DNA from 3 places in the Streptomyces sp. AMJ-169 genome. Region 1 is predicted to be linked to each of the others. Evidence: riboswitches for the same ligand, from Rfam matches in the RefSeq annotation. Region 1 holds a riboswitch; each other region holds the start of a gene.
The links. A riboswitch is a leader RNA that binds a small molecule or an ion and turns the genes downstream of it on or off. The one in region 1 is predicted to bind cobalamin.
Positions count from the first base shown of each region.

Region 1 (4,252 bases):
AGTTCACCTTCCGTTCATCCAGGTTACCTACCTTCGTCCAGCCAATGACATCAAAAGATTGCCTGGGTAAATGGAAAGCTTCTCGCTGATCCTCGCGATCGTGGTCGTGACCGCGCTCGCGTTCGATTTCACGAACGGTTTCCACGACACCGCCAACGCGATGGCCACGACCATCTCGACCGGCGCGCTCAAGCCCAAGGTCGCGGTGGCCATGTCCGCCGTGCTCAACCTTGTGGGAGCTTTCCTCTCCGTGGAGGTCGCCAACACGATCTCCAAGGGGCTCGTCGACGAAAGCGGTATCCGCCCCGAGGTCATCTTCGCCGCCCTGGTCGGCGCGATCCTCTGGAACCTGCTGACCTGGCTGGTCGGCCTGCCCTCCAGCTCCTCGCACGCCCTGATGGGCGGTCTGATCGGCGCCACCATCGCCTCCGCCGGCACCGGCGCGGTCCATGGCGACGTCCTGGTCACGAAGGTGCTGATCCCGGCGGTCGCCGCCCCGATCGTCGCGGGCGTCGCCGCGCTGCTGGCGACGCGGCTGTCGTACACCCTGAACAAGAAGGCCGAGGGGAAGGCCGCCGAGAAGGGGTACCGGTTCGGGCAGATCGCGTCCGCCGGGCTCGTCTCGCTGGCGCACGGGACCAACGACGCGCAGAAGACGATGGGCATCATCACCCTCGCGCTGATCGCCGGCGGCTCCCTCGCCCCCGACTCGGACCCGCCCACCTGGGTCATCCTCTCCGCGGGCCTCGCGATCGCGCTCGGCACCTACCTCGGCGGCTGGCGGATCATCCGGACGATGGGCAAGGGGCTCACCGACCTCCGGCCGCAGCAGGGCTTCGCCGCCCAGACGTCCGCCGCGACCGTCATCCTGGCCTCCTCCCACCTGGGCTTCTCCCTCTCCACCACGCACGCCGTCTCCGGTTCCGTGATGGGCGCGGGGCTCGGCCGCAAGGGCGGGGTCGTGCGCTGGTCGACCGCGACCCGCATGTTCGTCGCCTGGGGGCTGACGCTGCCGGCCGCCGCGCTGGTCGGCGCGCTCGCCGAGTCCGTCACCGATCTGGGTGACTGGGGCACGGCCGCCGTCGCCGTCTTCCTCATCGCCTCCAGCGCCGCCATCTGGAAGCTGTCCCGGCGCGAGGTCGTCGACCACACCAACGTCAACGGCACCGAGAGCACCGACGACGGCCTGGACGAGCTGAAGGTCGTCATCCCCGCCCCGGCCGCGCCCGCCGACCAGGCCGCCGCCCCCACCGCCACTCCCCCGGCCGCCGCGCTCTGAGCGCGAAGGACTGAAGGACTCCCTCCATGAAGATCGACTGGTCCGCCCTCGGCTCCGTCTTCGGCGTCAGCCTCGTCGTCACCGTGGGCATCGTGGCCCTGTTCACCCTCGGCGTCATGGGCCTGTCCCGGCACGAGCGGGCCCAGGCCGGCGGCGGCTCCGCGGCGCTCGCGGTGAGCGGCGCCTACGTCTGCTTCGCGGCCTGCCTCGCGGCGGTGGCGTACGGCATCAATCTGATCGTCGCCTGAGCCTTCAAACCTCCTCCCGAACCCCGCACGGCGCCGCCCGTGTGGGGTTCTGCACACTCCGCTCCCGCAGGTCAACAGCGAGTTGACGGCCCTTCGCGGCCCGTGGTGGACTGCCGGGGCCAGCTTCGGCGGCTCAGGAGGAAGGCCGGTGCGAATCCGGCGCGGTCCCGCCACTGTGACCGGGGTAGTCATCCCCGGGAGCCAGGAACTCCCACCGCCGGTCTCGTCGAACCAGGGCGTGGACACCCTGAGTGAGGACATACCGCCATGCACGGCCGCCCGCCGAGGTCCCGACGCCCCCTGCCCGCCCCCGCGGCCGGCTGACCCGGTGGGTGCCGACCGCACGTACGCGTACGGCGCCGCCGCCGGCCTCCTCGGCGACCTCCTCCTCGGCGACCCGCGCCGCGGACACCCGGTCGCCGCGTTCGGCCGCGCCGCGAGCGCCGTGGAGCAGGCCCTCTGGCACGACCACCGCGGCTGGGGCGCCCTGCACACCACCGTCTGCGCGGGCGGAGCCGTGGCTCTGGGCGCCGCCTCAGCCGCCCTGGTACGCCGCTCCCCCGCCGCCTCCCTCCTGCTGACCGGCGCCGCCACCTGGGCCGTCGTCGGCGGGACCTCGCTCGCCCGCGAGGCCCGGCACATCGGGCGCGCCCTGGCGGCCGGGGACGTCGAGGCGGCGCGGGAGCGGCTGCCGCACCTGTGCGGGCGCGACCCGCAGGCGCTGGACGCGGACGGCATCGCCCGCGCGGTCGTCGAGTCGGTCGCGGAGAACACGTCGGACGCCGTCGTCGGGGCGCTGGTGTGGGGCGGGGTGGCCGGGGTGCCGGGGCTGCTCGGGTTCCGGGCCGTCAACACGCTGGACGCGATGGTCGGGCACAAGTCGCCGCGCCACCGCCGCTACGGGTGGGCGTCCGCGCGTCTCGACGACGTCGCCGGGTGGCCGGGGGCGCGGCTGACGGCCGTGCTCGCGTGCGCCGCCGGGGACGATCCCCGGGGGGCCGTGCGGGCGTGGCGTGCGGATTCGCGCAGGCATCCGAGCCCGAACGCCGGTCCTGTGGAGGCGTCGTTCGCGGGCGCGCTCGGGGTGCGGCTGGGCGGGACGCTGTCGTACGCCGGGCGGGTCGAGCACCGGCCGGTGCTGAACGGGGGCGGGCGGGCGGTGGGCGTGGGCGACATCGAGCGGGCCGTGCGGCTGTCGCGGCGGGTGAGCTGGCTGGCGCTCGGGGCGACCGTCGCCGGGCGGGTCGCCGGGAAGCGGGTCCTGCGGGATTTCAAGCGCTTTAAAACTGTGAAGGGGCGGGCCGTATGAGCGGGGGGCTGCTGGTCGCCGGGACCACGTCCGACGCCGGGAAGAGCGTCGTCACGGCCGGGATCTGCCGGTGGCTGGTCCGGCAGGGGGTGAAGGTCGCGCCGTTCAAGGCGCAGAACATGTCGCTGAACTCCTTCGTGACCCGGGAGGGCGCGGAGATCGGGCGGGCGCAGGCCATGCAGGCGCAGGCGTGCCGCATCGAGCCGACGGCGCTGATGAACCCCGTGCTGCTGAAGCCGGGCGGCGAGCAGAGCAGCCAGGTCGTCCTGCTGGGCAAGCCGGTCGGTGAGATGGACGCCCGGCGCTATCACGGCGGGCGCCAGCGGCAGCTGCTCGCGACCGTCCTCGACTGCCTGGCTCAGCTGCGGTCCGAGTACGACGCCGTGATCTGCGAGGGCGCCGGATCGCCGGCCGAGATCAATCTGCGGCGCACCGACATCGTCAACATGGGCATCGCGCGCAACGCCGGGCTGCCGGTGCTGGTGGTCGGGGACATCGACCGGGGCGGGGTGTTCGCCTCCTTCTTCGGGACGGTCGCGCTGCTGTCGCCCGAGGACCAGGCGCTGGTCGCCGGGTTCCTGGTGAACAAGTTCCGGGGCGATGTGTCGCTGCTGGAGCCGGGCCTTGAGATGCTGCGCGGGCTGACCGGGCGGGCGTCGTACGGGGTGCTGCCGCTGCGGGCCGGGCTCGGGATCGACGAGGAGGACGGCATGGCCGTGTCCCTGCGGGGCGCGGTGCGTGAGTCGTCCGCGGCGGCGCCGGTCGGGGACGAGGTGCTGCGGGTCGCCGTGTGCGCGGTGCCGCTGATGTCGAACTTCACGGACGTGGACGCGCTGGCCGCCGAACCCGGTGTGGTGGTGCGGTTCGTGGACCGGCCCGAGGAGCTGGCCGACGCGGACCTGGTCGTCGTGCCCGGCACCCGGGGGACGGTGAAGGCGCTCGGGTGGCTCCGGGAGCGGGGGCTCGCGACCGCCTTGGAACGCCGGGCTGTCGACGGACAGCCCGTGCTCGGGATCTGCGGCGGCTACCAGTTGCTGGGTGAGCTGATCGAGGACGACGTCGAGTCGCGGGCCGGGCTCGTCGACGGGCTCGGGCTGCTGCCCGTGCGGGTGCGGTTCGCCCGCGAGAAGACTTTGACCCGGCCGGTGGGCGAGGCCCTCGGGGAGCGGGTCGAGGGGTACGAGATCCATCACGGGGTCGCCTCCGTCCATGGGGGCGAAGCGTTCATCTCTGATGACAAAGGACACAGCCTGGACGGGTGCCGGGTCGGCGCCGTCTGGGGTACGCACTGGCACGGTTCGCTGGAGTCGGACGGGTTCCGGCGGGCCTTCCTGCGGGAGGTGGCGGCCACCGCGGGCCGCCGCTTCACGCCTGCCGACGACACCTCCTTCGCCGAACTGCGCGAGCGGCAGCTCG
Region 1 is NZ_JBVLTJ010000006.1:56,174-60,425, forward strand. It holds gene ACYUD3_RS16305 (inorganic phosphate transporter) at 71-1,279, shown strand; gene ACYUD3_RS16310 (hypothetical protein) at 1,306-1,527, shown strand; cobalamin riboswitch at 1,617-1,757, shown strand; gene ACYUD3_RS16315 (cobalamin biosynthesis protein) at 1,856-2,836, shown strand; gene ACYUD3_RS16320 (cobyric acid synthase) at 2,833-4,252, shown strand, end outside.

Region 2 (4,252 bases), on a different contig from region 1:
CGCGATGCTGTGGGTCGGTTCGTACGCCAAGGTCGATCCGACGTTCATCGGCATCCCGTTCTTCTACTGGTACCAGATGCTGTGGGTGCTGATCTCCACCGCGCTCACCATGACCGCGTACAAACTGTGGCAGCGTGACCAGCGCGCCCGCCGAGAGGGTGCGAACCGGTGAACGACGGTGTGAACGGCGTCGCGCTCGGCGTCTTCATCTTCTTCTTCGTCGCGGTCACCGCGATGGGCTTCCTCGCCGCGCGCTGGCGGCGGGCCGAGAACGAGCAGTCCCTGGACGAATGGGGGCTGGGCGGGCGGTCGTTCGGGACCTGGGTGACCTGGTTCCTGCTCGGCGGCGACCTCTACACGGCGTACACCTTCGTCGCCGTGCCCGCCGCGATCTACGCCGCCGGCGCGGCCGGCTTCTTCGCGGTGCCGTACACGATCCTCATCTACCCCCTGATCTTCACCTTCCTGCCCCGGCTGTGGTCGGTGTCGCACCAGCACGGGTACGTCACCACGTCCGACTTCGTGCGCGGGCGGTGGGGTTCGAAGGGGCTGTCCCTCGCGGTCGCCGTCACCGGTATCCTCGCGACGATGCCCTACATCGCGCTCCAGCTCGTCGGCATCCAGGCCGTCCTCGACGTCATGGGCGTCGGCGGCGGCGAGGACACCAACTGGTTCGTCAAGGACCTGCCCCTGCTGATCGCCTTCGGCGTCCTTGCCGCGTACACGTACTCCTCCGGGCTGCGGGCGCCGGCGCTCATCGCGTTCGTCAAGGACACCCTGATCTACATCGTCATCGTCGTCGCGGTCATCTACATCCCGATCAAGCTGGGCGGTTTCGGGGAGATCTTCGCCAAGGCGGACGAGAAGTTCACGACGGCCGGGGCGGGCGGGCTCGTCCCGGCCGAGGCGGGCCAATGGACGTACGCCACGCTGGCGCTGGGCTCCGCGCTGGCGCTGTTCATGTACCCCCACTCGATCACGGCGACCCTCTCCTCCAAGAGCCGCGACGTCATCCGGCGCAACACGACCATCCTGCCGCTGTATTCCCTCATGCTCGGGCTGCTGGGCCTGCTCGGGTTCATGGCGATCGCGGCGGGCGTGAAGGTGAGCAACGGGCAGCTGGCGATCCCGCAGCTGTTCGAGGACATGTTCCCCGACTGGTTCGCCGGGGTGGCGTTCGCCGCGATCGGGATCGGCGCGCTGGTCCCGGCGGCGATCATGTCCATCGCGGCGGCGAACTTGTTCACCCGCAACATCTACAAAGACTTCATCCGCCCCGACGCGACGCCGGAACAGGAGACGAAGATCTCGAAACTCGTCTCCCTGCTGGTGAAGGTGGGCGCCCTGGTCTTCGTCCTCACCATGGACAAAACGGTGGCGATCAACTTCCAGCTCCTGGGCGGCATCTGGATCCTCCAGACCTTCCCGGCCCTGGTGGGCGGCCTGTTCACCCGCTGGTTCCACCGCTGGGCGCTGCTGGGCGGCTGGGCGGTGGGCATGCTCTACGGCACGATCGCCGCCTACGGCGTGGCCTCCCCCACCCAGGAGCACTTCGGCGGCAGCTCCAAGGAGATCCCCGGAATCGGAGAGATCGGCTACATCGGCCTGACGGCGTTCGTACTGAACGTGGCGGTGTCGGTGGTCCTGACGTTCGTCCTGAGGGCGGCGAAGGCACCGGAGGGGGTCGACGAGACACGGCCGGAGGACTACACGGCGGATGCGGGTGACCCGGGGGTACAGCGGGATCTGACTGCGGCGCACTAGAGCCGCATCCGACCCGCAGCGGGCCACCGAGGGAACCCCCCGAGGTGGCCCGCACTCTTTTGTCGCCGCCCCACAATTGACGCTCCGAAGCCAACACGACACAACATCTGGTGGTGCCACGACAGCCCGGCACTAGATGTATGCTCATGCTCGCTGTCGCCGCAGGGGAATCCGGCGCGAATCCGGAACTGTCCCGCAACGGTGTACTTATGCGCATACGCATGAGAGTCAGTCCGAGGACCTGCCGACCGCATACGCCCAGCCGTGTCCAGGACGGCTCGGCGTGCCCTGACGTCCGGGCCTCGCGGAGTGGGCCGGGGTGCAACCGCGCATACGTGCGTCCGTGCTGCCCCCTGCCCTCGCCGAAGGCCCACCCGCCGAGCGAGGGAGAGCCCCACGTGACCATCGCGCCAGCCGCACCGGTTTCAGCAGAGGTCATCGAGAACGACGGCCCCGGTGCCGCCCTTCTGCGCACCCTGACCGAGCTGACCGCCGACCTCCCCGACGCCGACCCCGGCCGGGTCGCCGCCGCCGCGCTGCGGGGCCGTTCCGCCCACGCGGACGAGGCGGAACTGCGCGAGCTGGCGACGGAGGCCGCCGCGGGCCTGATCTCCGAGGACCCCGCGTACTCCCGCCTCGCCGCCCGCCTGCTGACGATCAGCATCCGCGCCGAGGCCGCCTCCCAGGGGGTGACCACGTTCACGGAGTCGATCGCGGTCGGCCACCGCGAGGGCCTGATCGCCGACCGCACCGCCGACTTCGCGCAGCTGCACGCCCAGGCCCTCGACGCGCTGATCGACCCGGCCGCCGACGACCGCTTCGGCTACTTCGGCCTGCGCACCCTGCACAGCCGCTACCTGCTGCGCCACCCCCTCACCCGCAAGGTCGTCGAGACCCCGCAGCTCTTCCTGCTGCGCGTCGCCTCCGGCCTCGCCGAGGACGACAGCGTCCGCGCCCTGGACGAAGTCACCGCCCTGTACGGCCTGATGAGCCGGCTGGACTACCTCCCGTCGTCCCCGACGCTCTTCAACTCCGGCACCCGCCACCCCCAGATGTCCTCCTGCTACCTCCTGGACTCCCCCAAGGACGAGCTGGACTCCATCTACGACCGCTACCACCAGGTCGCCCGCCTGTCCAAGCACGCCGGCGGCATCGGCCTGTCGTACTCCCGCATCCGCTCCCGGGGTTCGCTGATCCGGGGCACCAACGGGCACTCCAACGGGATCGTGCCGTTCCTGAAGACGCTGGACGCGAGTGTCGCGGCCGTGAACCAGGGCGGGCGGCGCAAGGGCGCGGCGGCGGTGTACCTCGAGACCTGGCACTCCGACATCGAGGAGTTCCTGGAGCTGCGGGACAACACCGGCGAGGACGCGCGCCGTACGCACAACCTGAACCTGGCGCACTGGATCCCGGACGAGTTCATGCGCCGCGTGAACGCCGACCAGGACTGGTCGCTGTTCTCCCCCTCGGACGTGCCCGAGCTGGTCGACCTGTGGGGCGACGGGTTCGACGCCGCCTACCGCGCGGCCGAGGCCAAGGGTCTCGCCAAGAAGACCATCCCGGCGCGTGAGCTGTACGGCCGCATGATGCGGACGCTGGCGCAGACCGGCAACGGCTGGATGACGTTCAAGGACGCCGCCAACCGCACCGCGAACCAGACCGCCGAGCCCGGTCACGTGGTCCACTCCTCCAACCTCTGCACGGAGATCCTGGAGGTCACCGACGACGGCGAGACGGCCGTGTGCAACCTGGGTTCGGTGAACCTGGGCGCGTTCGTGACCGGCGGTGACATCGACTGGGAGCGGCTGGACGAGACCGTCCGCACCGCCGTGACCTTCCTCGACCGGGTCGTCGACATCAACTTCTACCCGACCGAGCAGGCCGGCCGCTCCAACTCCAAGTGGCGGCCCGTGGGCCTGGGCGCGATGGGCCTCCAGGACGTCTTCTTCAAGCTGCGCATCCCCTTCGACTCCCCCGAGGCGAAGGCGCTGTCCACGAAGATCGCCGAGCGCGTCATGCTCGCCTCGTACGAGGCGTCCGCCGACCTCGCCGAGCGCAGCGGCCCGCTCCCGGCGTGGGAGAAGACCCGCACCGCGCGCGGTGTGCTGCACCCGGACCACTTCGGTGTGGAGTTCACCTGGCCGGAGCGCTGGGCGGCCCTGCGCGAGCGGATCGCGGCGACCGGCCTGCGCAACTCCCTCCTCCTCGCGATCGCCCCGACGGCGACCATCGCGTCCATCGCGGGCGTGTACGAGTGCATCGAGCCGCAGGTCTCCAACCTGTTCAAGCGCGAGACGCTGTCCGGCGAGTTCCTCCAGGTCAACTCCTACCTGGTGCAGGACCTCAAGGACCTCGGCGTGTGGGACGCCCGTACCCGTGAGGCGCTGCGCGAGGCCAACGGCTCGGTGCAGGACTTCGTGTGGATCCCGGACGAGGTGCGCGCCCTGTACCGCACCGCGTGGGAGATCCCGCAGCGCGGCCTGATCGA
Region 2 is NZ_JBVLTJ010000005.1:113,034-117,285, forward strand. It holds gene ACYUD3_RS13830 (DUF3311 domain-containing protein) at 1-172, shown strand, start outside; gene mctP (monocarboxylate uptake permease MctP) at 169-1,764, shown strand; cobalamin riboswitch at 1,895-2,027, shown strand; gene ACYUD3_RS13840 (ribonucleoside-diphosphate reductase subunit alpha) at 2,163-4,252, shown strand, end outside.
Region 2: linked by a shared signal. The riboswitch ahead of ACYUD3_RS13840 (ribonucleoside-diphosphate reductase subunit alpha) and the one ahead of ACYUD3_RS16315 (cobalamin biosynthesis protein) in region 1 are both predicted to bind cobalamin.

Region 3 (4,252 bases), on a different contig from region 1:
GCTCGCGGTGCTGGGCGAGAACGCGACCCCCGAACGCGCCGCCGTCCTGCTCGGCCAGCCCCTCAAGGACGTCGAGCAGCGCATCGTGGAACTGGAGAACGCGGGCCTGCTGAAGAACGGCGGCTTCCTGCACCCGGCGATCCCCGGCGCCCTGCTCGGCATGCTCGGCCCGGAGCTGGCGGCCCTGCACCGGCGGGCCGCCTCGCTGCTGTTCAGGGAAGGGGCGCCCGCCACCGAGATCGCCGGCCACCTCATGGCCGCCGACGAGCCGCCCGACCCGACCGAGGTACGGGTGCTGCACCACGCCTGGCGGCAGTTCCTGGCGGCCGGGCAGCCGGAGCGGGCGCTGGCCTGTCTGCGGCTCGCGGACCGCGTCGACCTCGACGAGGCCCAGCACGCCAAGACCGTCTGCCTGCTCGTCGCCACGCTGTGCCAGCTCAGCCCGCTGGCGGCGGAGCCGGAGGTGGAGCGGCTGCTGGCCGCGGCGCGCGCCGGGCACACCGACTGCTCCGCGCTGCGGCTGCTGACCATCTGGTTCCTCTGGTTCGGCTACCGCGACCAGGCACGGGAGCTGGCGCTGATGCTGGCCGAGTCCTGCTACCCGTTCCACAGCCACGCCGAGGTGGAGCGCCTGGCCACCCTGATCGACTCCCTGTGGCCGGAGCTGCTGGACGCGCCCGAGCTGCGCGCCTGCTTCCGCGGCCGGCGCGCCACCGCCGCCCTCACCCCGGCCGGCGAGCGCGACGGGGGCGCCGGCCGCTCCCCCGACCGCACCATGGACGCGCGCCGGCTCTGGGGGCTCGACCTCGCGTCCGTCGTCGGACTGATCGGCCAGGGCGAGCTGGCCGCCGCCGACCAGCTGTGCCAGGAGCAGCTGAGCAAGCTCCCCCCGGGCCGGCTCCCGGCCCGGCAGGCGTTCGTGACGGCCCTGCACGCCCGGGTCCGCTCGCACATGGGCGACCTGCGCACGGCGGCGGCGTACGCGGCCTCGGCCCTGGAGCTGCTGCCCGACCACAGCTGGGGCATCGTGATCGGGACGCCGCTGGCGGTCCTCGTCTCCACGCACACCCTCCTCGGGAACCCGAACCTGGCGGCCCGCTACCTGGAGCGCCCGGTGCCCGACGAGATGTGGGACTCCCCCCACGGCACCCAGTACCGGCTCGCGCGCGGCGCCTACCTCCTGGAGACCGGCCACCCGCACGCCGCTCTCCAGGACTTCCTGGCCTGCGCCGCCGCCGAACCGCCGGAGCCGCCCGAGCCGCAGGGCCGGCCACGCCCCGTCTGCGTCGCACCGGACCTGCTGGGCTGGCGGGCCCGCGCGGCGGAGGCCTATCTCGCGCTCGGCGACCCGGAACGGGCCCGCCACATGGCCGGCGAGGAACTCGCGCGGCCCCGCGGCTCCAGCGACTCCCGGGGCCGGGCCCTGCTGGTCCTGGCCGCCGTCGACGGCCCCGACCGGCGCCGCGCCCATCTGGAGGAGGCCGAAGTGACCCTGCGGGAGACGGGCGACCAGGTCTCGCTCGTCCACGCGCTCGCCCACCTGTGCAAGGAGGACCTGGCGGACGGCCTCACCCGGATCGCGCGGGCCCGCTGGAACGAGGCGATGGAACTGGCCGGCGCGAGCGGGATCGCGCACCGGATCAGCCGGCTCCTGGCCACGGGCGACGGAACGCCGTGCCCGGCCGGACCGCACCCGCACCCCGATCCGGTGGACGACGGGGACCCGGAGGAGGAGGACGTGCTCACGAAGGCCGAGTGGCGCGTGGCGTCACTGGCCGCCGAGGGCCGCTCGAACCGGCAGATCGCCACCCAGCTGTACATCACGGTGAGCACCGTCGAACAGCACCTGACCCGCGTCTACCGCAAACTCTCGGTCCGCCGCCGCTCCGAACTCTCCGACCAGCTGGGCCTCGTGCCCCGCCAGGGGAGCAGGCGCGGCGGCGGAGAATAACCCCTAGGAGCACCCCCTGAAAAACCCCACCACCGTTTTCCGTAGCGCGGGCGCTCTGTTCCCCGGACGGCGACAGCCCGTAGGGTGATCCCCAGCAGTTGGTTCGCCCCGTCCGCCAGGCGGGGCGTCGTAAGAGGGAACCCGGTGGAAATCCGGGACTGCCCCGCAGCGGTGAACGGGAACGACCGCCGTCATAAGCACTGGACCCGAAGTACTGGGTCTGGGAAGCGACGGCCAGTAGGTGTCTTCTTCCTGAATTCTTGGGGAAGAAGGTGTGCTCGTGAGTCCGAAGACCTGCCAGCCGCCCGCGCACGGACCGTTCCGTGCGCGGACACCCCGGTGACCTCGTGGGCGGGTCGGCGTACATATCGGACGGAAAAGCGACCGCGCCATTGCCGCGCGGGGTCGCGGCCGTCCGGTCCGTCATCCCCTTCGCGCTCCCGATTCCGTCTCCGGGGAATCTCAGGGATTCATCTCGCGAAGGAGATCTCCGTGACACCGAAGTCCGCAGCCGCGGCAGCCCGGGCCACCGTGTACGGCTACCCCCGCCAGGGCCAGGGCCGGGAACTGAAGAAGGCGATCGAGGGCTACTGGAAGGGCCGCGTCACCGCAGCCGACCTCCGCGCCACCGCCGCCGGCCTGCGCCAGAGCAACTGGCGCCAGCTCGCCGAGGCGGGCATCACCGAAGTCCCCACGGGCGACTTCTCGTTCTACGACCACGTCCTCGACGCCTCCGTCATGGTCGGCGCGATCCCCGCCCGCCACCGCGCGGCCGTCGACGCCGACGCCCTGGACGGCTACTTCGCCATGGCCCGCGGCACCCAGGACGTCGCCCCGCTCGAGATGACGAAGTGGTTCGACACCAACTACCACTACCTGGTCCCGGAGCTGGGCCCGGACACCGTCTTCACGGCCGACTCCGCCAAGCAGGTGGCGGAGCTGAAGGAGGCCCTGGCGCTCGGCCTGACCCCCCGCCCGGTGCTGGTCGGCCCGGTCACCTACCTCCTCCTCGCCAAGCCCGCTCCCGGAGTCGCCGCCGACTTCGAACCCCTCACCCTGCTGGACCGCCTGCTCCCGGTGTACGCGGAGGTCCTGGCGGACCTGCGCGCGGCCGGCGCCGCATGGGTCCAGCTCGACGAACCCGCCCTGGTCCAGGACCGCACCCCGGCCGAACTCAACGCCGCCGCCCGCGCCTACCGCGACCTCGGCGCCCACACCGACCGGCCGAAACTCCTGGTCGCCTCCTACTTCGACCAGCTGGGCGACGCCCTGCCGGTCCTGGCGAAGGCGCCGGTCGAGGGCCTCGCCCTGGACTTCACCGACAACGCCGCCGCCAACCTCGACGCGCTGGCGGCCGTCGGCGGACTGCCCGGCAAGCGGCTGGTCGCGGGCGTCGTCAACGGCCGCAACATCTGGATCAACGACCTCCAGAAGTCCCTCACCACCCTCGGCACGCTCCTCGGGCTCGCGGACCGCGTCGACGTCTCCGCGTCCTGCTCGCTGCTGCACGTGCCGCTGGACGCGTCCGCCGAACGCGACATCGACCCGCAGATCCTGCGCTGGCTCGCCTTCGCGAAGCAGAAGACGGCCGAGGTCGTCACCCTCACCAAGGGCCTCGCCCAGGGCACCGACACCATCGCCGCCGAACTCGCCGCCAACCGGGCCGACCTGGCCTCGCGCGCGAACTCGCCGATCACCCGCGACCCGGCCGTGCGCGCCCGCGCCGCCGCCGTCACGGACACCGACGCCCGCCGCTCCCAGCCGTACGCCGAGCGGGCCGTGGCCCAGCGCGCCCATCTCGGGCTGCCGCTGCTGCCCACGACGACGGTCGGCTCCTTCCCGCAGACGAACGAACTGCGCACCGCCCGCGCCGACCTGCGGGCCGGCCGCATCGACACGGCCGGGTACGAGGAGCGCATCAGGACGGAGATCCAGGACGTCATCTCCTTCCAGGAGAAGACCGGCATCGACGTCCTGGTGCACGGCGAGCCCGAGCGCAACGACATGGTCCAGTACTTCGCCGAACAGCTCACCGGCTACCTGGCCACGCAGCACGGCTGGGTCCAGTCCTACGGCACCCGCTACGTCCGCCCGCCGGTCCTCGCCGGGGACATCTCGCGCCCCGAGCCGATGACCGTGCGCTGGACGTCGTACGCGCAGTCGCTCACCGGGCGTCCGGTCAAGGGGATGCTGACCGGGCCGGTCACCATGCTCGCCTGGTCGTTCGTCCGCGACGACCAGCCGCTGGGCGAAACCGCCCGCCAGGTCGCCCTCGCCCTGCGCGACGAAGTGGGCGACCTG
Region 3 is NZ_JBVLTJ010000007.1:218,242-222,493, forward strand. It holds gene ACYUD3_RS19390 (helix-turn-helix transcriptional regulator) at 1-1,951, shown strand, start outside; cobalamin riboswitch at 2,034-2,267, shown strand; gene metE (5-methyltetrahydropteroyltriglutamate--homocysteine S-methyltransferase) at 2,444-4,252, shown strand, end outside.
Region 3: linked by a shared signal. The riboswitch ahead of metE (5-methyltetrahydropteroyltriglutamate--homocysteine S-methyltransferase) and the one ahead of ACYUD3_RS16315 (cobalamin biosynthesis protein) in region 1 are both predicted to bind cobalamin.